DNA from 2 places in the Streptomyces sp. NBC_00322 genome. Region 1 is predicted to be linked to the other one. Evidence: riboswitches for the same ligand, from Rfam matches in the RefSeq annotation. Region 1 holds a riboswitch; the other holds the start of a gene.

Region 1 (4,176 bases):
GCCGCCTCCATGCTCGCTGTGCTCGGCCTGGGCGCGCAGGGCGGCGAGGAGATCGTGCTCGCTTCCGAGGCGGACGGTGCCGAGGCGGCCCTGGACCGGCTGGCCAAGCTGGTCGCCGAGGGGCTCGAGGAGCTTCCCGAGACGGTCTGAGCGGCTGAGCGGCTGAGCGGCTGAGCGGCTGAGCGGCTGAGCGGCTGAGCAGAATACGCCCGGCGACACACAGCCGCGGTCTCCCGAATTGAGGAGACCGCGGCTGTTTGCATTCCGGCCCGACGTTCATTTCCGCGCCCGGCTTCATGAATTCGGGCAGCAGAAAAGAAGCCCCGCAAATATCCTTCCCTTTGTATACGGCGCGCCTGTTAATGGCGGACGCTCGTGGTGTTTACGGCATGTTGCGAAGTCCTCACCCGCTCGGGACGGCGCAGCCGGTGCGCCGATGCGGCCCGCTCCGCATGCACGGCCGTCAGCGTGCGGGCCCTGTCCACATCGCCGCGCGCCACCGCGTCAACGATCGCGCCGTGCTCCGCCCAGGAGTCCACGGGCTTGGCCGGCTGTTCGACGGCGTACATCCAGGCGATCTTGTGCCGCAGCTGGGTGAGCAGGGCGATCAGTCCCGGGCTGCCGGAGGCCTGGGCGAGGGTCTCGTGGAACCAGCCGCCCAGCGAGCGCAGGTCCTCGCCCTGGCCACGGCGTGCGCGCTCCTGCCCCAGCCTGACCAGGCCGCGCAGGACCTTGAGGTGCGCTTCCGTACGCCGCTGCGCCGCGCGGGCCGCGCCGAGGGGCTCCAGCAGCATCCGGACCTCCAGCAGGTCGGCCGCCTCCTGCTCGGTGGGCTCGGCGACACAGGCACCCGCGTGCCGGCGGGTGGTGACGAAGCCCTCGGACTCCAGGGTGCGCAGGGCCTCGCGCACCGGGACCCGGGAGACGCCGTAGCGGCGCGCCAGCTGCTCCTCGGTGAGCCGGCTGCCGCGCTCGAATACACCGGAGACGATGTCGTCGCGGATCGCCGTGCATACCGAGTGCGCGGGAATGCGCATGACCGAACCTCCGCTTTAATCCGCGCGAAACGCAGCCGATTGACGTCTGTTCGGTGACTCTATTGCAGTGGGCCGGATTTTCCGATGGCACTCGGGAATCCATGGATATCTTTTGGCCAGGGCTCCGAACGCCGAAGGCCCCGGCAGGAAGCCGGGGCCTTCTCGCGCGCAGGCGCTCGGGCGCTGTTCTCAGACGGTGACGCCGTGCGCGCGCAGGTACGCGACCGGGTCGATGTCGGAGCCGTACTCAGGGCTGGTCCGCGCCTCGAAGTGCAGGTGCGGCCCGGTGGTGTTGCCGGTCGCGCCGGAGAGGCCTATCTGCCGGCCCGGGGTGACGCTCTGGCCCACCGAGACCGTGATCGAGGAGAGGTGGCCGTACTGCGTGTACGAGCCGTCCTTCATCTTGATCACAACGTTGTTGCCGTACGCGCCGCCCCAGCCGGCCTCGACGACGGTGCCGGAACCGACCGCGTGCACGGTGGTGCCGGAGGCGGCGTGGAAGTCGATGCCGGTGTGGCTGCCGGAGGACCAGACGGCGCCGCCGGTCTTGTAGCCCGTGGAGACGTACGAGCCGCTGATCGGCGCGACGAAGGCGTTGAGTCGCTTGCGCTCGGCCTCGCGGGCGGCGCGCTCCTTGGCCTCGCGGGCGGCCTTGACGCGTGCCTCGGCCTTGCGCTTGGCCTCCTCCGCCGCCTTCGCCTTGGCGATGGCCTCGGCGGCCTCCTGCTTCTGGGCGGCGGCCTGGTCGGCGATCTGATCCGCGAGGATGTCGGCGGTGACGACCGGGGTCAGGCCGGTGTCCTCGACGGGGGTCATGCCCGGGGTGGCGGCGAGCGCCGGGGAAGCGAGGGTTCCGATGACGCCGGTGGTGGCAAGGGCCGCTGCGCCCGCCATGCTCGCGCTCCTGCGCGTCAGGCGGCTCGGGGCACGGTGCTTCCCGGTGGCACGGGTGAACGCCATGAAGTGGCTGGTCCTTTCCTTCCTTCTCGCCTACCGGGTTAGCTGACGGGTTCGGAGCAGGAAGGTCTCCTACGGGCCCCTCCGTACGGATACGAAGGCGTCCGATTCACCCCAGGGACTGAGTGGGTCCCCGGCTCCCCAGGCTCGCGCCCGACGGGGACTCGGCGATGGCTGTCCGATGCCGCGGATGCGGCGGGCTACTGGCGAACAGCCGGACCGACGCTAGGCGGGCCGACTTTCAATCACCAAACAGACAGGCCCTTTTGTAGTGCATGCCACAGGGCAGACAGGCAGTCTCCGCAATAAACCGGGCATAGCACGGAACCCCGGCACCGCTTGGATGCCGGGGTTCCGCTTGCCTGTTGTGCCGGGTTCAGCCGGAGTTGTCCAGAGGGTGCGAGAGGCGATCAGCCGGTGACCACGGTCACTTCGCCGATGCCCAGCGCCCTGACCGGCTCCTCGATCTGCGAGGCGTCGCCGACGAGCACCGTGACCAGACGGTCCACCGGGAAGGCGCTGACGGCCGCCGCCGTCGCCTCCACGGTGCCGGTCTCGGCCAGCCGCACGTACAACTGCGCCTGGTAGTCGTCCGGGAGGAACTGCTCGACCTGGTCGGCGAGCGTGCCCGCCACGGACGCGGCCGTCTCGAACTTCAGCGGCGCGACACCCACCAGGTTCTGCACCGCGACGTCACGCTCCGCGTCGGTGAGCCCCTCGGCGGCGAGCGTCCGCAGCACCTTCCACAGGTCGTCCAGCGCCGGTCCGGTGTTGGGGGTGTCCACCGAGCCGCTGATCGCCAGCATCGCGGCGCCCGAGCCGTCCGGGGCGGACCGCAGCACCTGGCCGAAGGCCCGTACGCCGTAGGTGTAGCCCTTCTCCTCGCGCAGCACGCGGTCCAGACGCGAGGTGAGGGTGCCGCCGAGGCAGTACGTGCCGAGCACCTGCGCGGGCCAGACGCGGTCGTGCCGGTCCGCGCCGATCCGGCCGATCAGCAGCTGGGTCTGCACGGCGCCCGGGCGGTCCACGATGACCACGCGGCCGGTGTCGTCCGCGGTGATCGGCGGTACGGAACGGGGCTTGGCGCTGTCGCCCGTCCAGGTGCCCAAGGTCTCGGCGAGCACGGCGTCCAGGTCGACCCCGGTGAGGTCGCCGACGATCACCGCGGTGGCTGTGGCGGGCCGGACATGCGCCTCGTAGAAGGCACGCACGGCCGCGGAGTCAATCCGGGCCACCGTCTCCTCGGTGCCCTGGCGGGGGCGCGACATACGGGTGGCGGCCGGGAAGAGCTCCTTGGAGAGCTCCTTGGCCGCGCGGCGGGCCGGGTTGGCCGTCTCGTGCGGGATCTCGTCGAGGCGGTTGCGTACCAGCCGCTCCACCTCGCTGTCGGCGAAGGCGGGCGCGCGCAGCGCCTCGGCGAGCAGGCCGAGCGCCTTGGGCAGCCGGGAGACCGGGACTTCCAGGGAGACCCGGACGCCGGGGTGGTCGGCATGCGCGTCAAGGGTGGCGCCGCAGCGCTCCAGCTCGGCGGCGAACTCCTCGGCGGAGTGCTTGTCGGTGCCCTCCGACAGGGCGCGCGCCATGATCGTGGCGACGCCGTCGATGCCCTCGGGCTCGGCGTCCAGCGGGGCGTCGAGGGAGAGCTCGACGGCCACCACCTGCTGGCCGGGGCGGTGGCAGCGCAGCACGGTCAGGCCGTTGTCCAGCGTGCCGCGCTCGGGGGCGGGAAACGCCCAGGGCCGGGCGACGCCCGCCGTGGGCTGCTGGTGGTACGTCATCGTCACGGCAGCGTCGCTCACTGGTCCGCCTCTTCCTCGTCGTTGCTTCCCTCGGGCGCCGAGACGGGTTCGTACACCAGCACCGCCCTGTTGTCGGGGCGCAGCCGCGCCTTGGCGACCGCCTGCACCTCCTCGGCGGTGACGTCGAGCACCCGCTGCACGGCGGTCAGCGCCAGCTGCGGGTCGCCGAACAGCACGGCGTACCGGCACAGTTCGTCGGCGCGGCCCGCGACCGTGCCGAGCCGGTCCAGCCACTCGCGCTCCAACTGGGCCTGCGCGCGCTCCATTTCCTCGGGCGTGGGGCCGTCGGCGGCGAACCGCGCCAGCTCCTCGTCGACCGCGGACTCGATCTCCGGGACCTCGACGCCGCCGGACGTCTTGACGTCCAGCCAGCCGAGCGAGGG
Region 2 (4,176 bases), 1.0 Mb from region 1:
GAGGACCTGGGCTGCGCGCAGCGCGACCCGGGTGTGCCCCTCCGGCGACAGATGGAGCCGGTCGGCGTCCCAGGCGCGCCGGTCCTGGACGGACCTGAGCGACCACAGATCGAGTACGGGACAGTCGTAACGGTCGGCAATGGCCCGTACATGCGCGGTGTACGTGGCGATCTTGCCGCGGAGATGGCGCAGCACCGGGACGTCGCGGGTGTCGAAGCCGGTGGTCACCATGACCGTCCCGACGGCGCCGGTGAGGTCGGCGACCGCGCGCTCGAATCGCTCGGCCACGTCGTCCGGGTCGGTGCCGGGCCGGATGATGTCATTGCCGCCGGCGCAGAACGTCACCAGGTCCGGGGCCAGTTCCTTGGCCCTTGGCACCTGTTCCTCGACGATCTGGTCGAGGAGGCGCCCACGCACGGCGAGGTTGGCGTACCTGAAGGTGTGCTCCGGCATCCGGTCGTCGAGCAGGACCGCGAACCGGTCCGCCCAGCCGACGTACATCCCGTCGGGGCCCGGGTCGCCGACGCCTTCGGTGAAGCTGTCACCGATCGCCGCGTACGACCCGAATCCGCCGCTGTTCACTGTTCTCGAATCGTCTGCCACAAGAACTGATCCTCCCCTTACGGATGTGACCTACGCGACCGTAAGGAGGGGTTGACGAGGGGTGATCTTTGCCACCGGTCAAGATTCGTCCAAGGCGGAATACGCCGGATCCCCCCGCGCCGCGGACTGCGGCACGAGGGGACGAGGGCGTGATCACCGCGTCGGACGGGCGTCAGACGGTGACGCCGTGCTGACGCAGGTACGCCAGCGGGTCGATGTCCGAACCGTAGCTCGGGCCGGTGCGGATCTCGAAGTGCAGGTGCGGGCCCGTGGAGTTGCCGGTGGTGCCGGAGAGGCCGATCTGCTGGCCGCCGCTCACGCTCTGGCCGGCGGAGACGGCCAGGGAGGAGAGGTGGGCGTACTGCGAGTAGCTGCCGTCGCTGTGCTGGATGACGACCTCGTTGCCGTACGCGCCGCCCCACCCGGCGGAGACGACGGTGCCCGGACCGACAGCCTTGACCGTGGTGCCGGTGGACGCTGCGAAGTCGACACCGGTGTGGTAGCCGCTGGCCCACATCGAGCCGGCGAGGTGGTACGGCGTGATGACGGTCGCCGCGTCGAGGGGGGTCGTGAACCCGGAGCTGCCGGTCTGCGGGGCGCTCTTCGCCGAGCCGGAGTCCGTGGAGGCCTTGGCCGCGGTCTTGGTGGCGGTCTTGGTGGCGGACCGGTCCTGGCTCTTCTCGCGGTGCTGCGACTTCTCGGGAGCCTTCGCCTTCGAGGCGGCGCCGAGGGTGAGCTTGAGGCCCGGGTGGATCAGCGAGGGGTTGTCACCGACCCGCTCGCGGTTGTCCTCGTACAGCTTCTTCCAGCCACCGCGGACATTGTGCTCGTCCGCGATCTTGGAGAGATAGTCGCCGACGACGACGGAGTACGTCGTGGGTGCGGCGGCCGGCTTGTGCGGGGCCTTGTACGCGGCCGGTACTGCGGCGGCGGTCACTGCCGCGTGCGACGAGGCCGCGACGGGGGCGGTTTTGCCCGCGGCGTGCGCCCCGGTGGCACCCATGAGCGGGATCGCGATGGCGGCGCCACTTGTGCCCGCTGCGACGAAACCGCGGGTGATCGGGCTGGTCTTGGGACGGCGGTGCTTACCCTTTGCGGGCATGGCGCTTTCCTCTCCGGCGCCGGCGAGGTGAGCTGTCGGGTTCGGGCTGGAGATGCCCGGCCGCGCGGTTGCGCTGCTTAACCCCGAGCCGTTCCGGAAGTGCGGAATCGGCGTACTACCTGGGTCCCCCGCTCCTGCCACACGTGGGTGGGTTCGAATTCCGGGCGGCGGCAGGATTTGGCGATCCGTCCGGATTGCCGTGAACGTAAACGAGCCGGGCCGACCGGAACAAGCCACCGCAATTACGGATCACGAGCTGGCGCGATATCGCCGGAGAATTCCCGTTACGCTCCGTCAATCAATGATCTTCCCCGCCCCGCCAGGCAACGGATTTCGTATCCGTCACGCCGCCACACACCGTGACAAATATGATCCTGCTCACGAGGCATGCCCCATCCCCATTGCAGACGGGGCAGGTTATGCCGAACCGCCCAATTCGGACAGAAGCACCATTTGGTGACTATCGACCGATCGGGCGCACTTTTCCCTCAGATCTGCCATTCCGAGAAATTCCGAGACGACTATTGTCCCTTTTCAGGCGTATCCTCCGGACCTCTCAGTCACGGTTGCCACTGCCCGAGCCGCCGCAGCCTGATCACCATGGCGTCCAGGTCACCCTTGAGTCCCGTGTGCAGACCGTGGTGCAGCAGTACCGACCCACGGTGCACGGCTCCGGTGTCCAGGCACTCGTAGACCGCCGCCGGATCGAGACCGCGCAGCCGGAGCCGCGGCGGCTGTTCGCCGTAGTGCTGCGCCTGCAGCCAGGCGAGGACGACGGTCTCCTCGCCGCGTAGGTACTGGACGGCGCTGAGCCCGCCCTCGGGCGCGCGCAGCCGGTACAGCTCGCCGTGCTGCACCAGCGGCCTGATCTTCTTGTAGAGCCCCACCCAGCCGCGCGCCTCGGCGAGCTCCTCGTCGGTCCACTCGGTGAGGTCTCCGCCGACCCCGAGGACCCCGGCCATCGCGCTGACGAAGCGGAAACGCAGCGTACTGACGCGGCCGTTGAGCTGGACATTGGGACTGTCGGTGACCCAGGCGGCCATGACCCGAGCAGGGTGCAGCTGGGTGAAACCCTGCTGGATGGCGAGCCGGTCCAGCGGGTCGGTGTTGTCGGAGGTCCACACCTGGTCGGTACGCGCGAGGATGCCGAGGTCGATCCGGCCGCCGCCGCCCGAGCAGGACTCGAAGGCGACGGAGGGATGCGCGGCCCGCAGCCGGTCCAGCAGTGCGTACAGCGCGTGGACATGCTCGACCCACAGCTTCTGCGGGTACTCCTCGCCGGGCCAGCCCGCGTCCGTGAAACAGCGGTTGAAATCCCATTTCACATAGTCGATGGGGGCATTGGTCAGCAGGGCGTCCAATTGCTCCCACAGATAGTCCTGTACGTCCCCGCGGGCGAGATTCAGCACCAGCTGATTGCGGAATTCGGTCCTGGCGCGGCCCGGATGGTGCTGCACCCAGTCGGGGTGCGCCCGGTAGAGATCGCTGTCGGCGTTGACCATTTCCGGCTCGACCCAGATCCCGAACTGCATGCCCAGCGCGTGCACTTCGCCGGCGAGCGGCCCCAGGCCCTTCGGGAAGCGCTCGGCGCTCGGGGTCCAGTCGCCAAGGCCGGCGCGGTCACTGGTGCGCTGCCCGAACCAGGCGTCGTCGACGACGAACAGCTCGACACCCATGGCCGCGGCCCGATGCGCGAGCGCCCGCTGCTGCTCCTCGGAGATGTCGAAGCCGGTGGCCTCCCAGGAGTTGTAGAGGACCGGCCGTTCGGCCGCGGCGTCCGGAATGACGTGCGCCAACTGCCAGGCGTGCCAGGCCCGGCTGGCACCGCCGAAGCCGCCGTCGCTCCACAGCCCGGCGAAGACGGGCGAGGTGTAGGACTGCCCGGGCGCGAGCCGCAGCAGCCCTGAGTCGTCGTAGCCCGCCCCGCCGGTGATCTGCACCAGGCCGTCGGGCAGTCGCTGTACGCAGATCCGCCACGATCCGGACCAGCCGAGCGCCACGCCGTACACCTCGCCGTGCTCCTCGGTAGCCTCCTCGGCGTCCAGCGCCACCCAGGGCAGATGCTGATGCCCGGTGTGGCCGCGGCGGCTGCCGATCACCTTCTCCCCGTATGTCAGTTCCGACCGTACGAGCAGGGATTCGGCGGCCCACCGGCCGTGCAGCCGACTGAGCCGCCAGCCGTCGCGCTGCGGCAGCGTCCAGGCGGCCGCATCGGCCCTCAGCAGCTCCAGATCGGGTCCCTCGCCCTCATGGGCGACGGTGACCCAGCGCTCGATGACATCGGCGTCGTCGCGCATCCGGTGGTGCAGGGTGAGACCGAGTCCGTGCACGGCGTCCGTGAAGCGCAGCCGCAGCTCGTCGCCGTCCACCGCGGCCCGGGCGAAGGTCCACTCGGTGCCGCGCACCTCGGCCGTGCGGACGGACAGCGCCGGGCGTACGAAACGCGGGCCGCCCTCGACCGGATACTCCTC

Evidence for each region. A riboswitch is a leader RNA that binds a small molecule or an ion and turns the genes downstream of it on or off. The one in region 1 is predicted to bind cyclic di-AMP.
Region 2: it holds a riboswitch for cyclic di-AMP, as region 1 does, so the genes downstream of both, OG905_RS06555 (M23 family metallopeptidase) here and OG905_RS11065 (M23 family metallopeptidase) in region 1, are expected to answer to the same signal.

Annotation. Positions count from the first base shown of each region.
Region 1 is NZ_CP108019.1:2,456,555-2,460,730, forward strand. It holds gene OG905_RS11055 (HPr family phosphocarrier protein) at 1-150, shown strand, start outside; gene OG905_RS11060 (GntR family transcriptional regulator) at 360-1,037, opposite strand; gene OG905_RS11065 (M23 family metallopeptidase) at 1,227-1,997, opposite strand; cyclic di-AMP (ydaO/yuaA leader) riboswitch at 2,011-2,174, opposite strand; gene OG905_RS11070 (M16 family metallopeptidase) at 2,405-3,793, opposite strand; gene OG905_RS11075 (M16 family metallopeptidase) at 3,790-4,176, opposite strand, start outside.
Region 2 is NZ_CP108019.1:1,440,417-1,444,592, forward strand. It holds gene OG905_RS06550 (SGNH/GDSL hydrolase family protein) at 1-603, opposite strand, end outside; gene OG905_RS06555 (M23 family metallopeptidase) at 776-1,705, opposite strand; cyclic di-AMP (ydaO/yuaA leader) riboswitch at 1,708-1,865, opposite strand; gene OG905_RS06560 (alpha-galactosidase) at 2,266-4,176, opposite strand, start outside.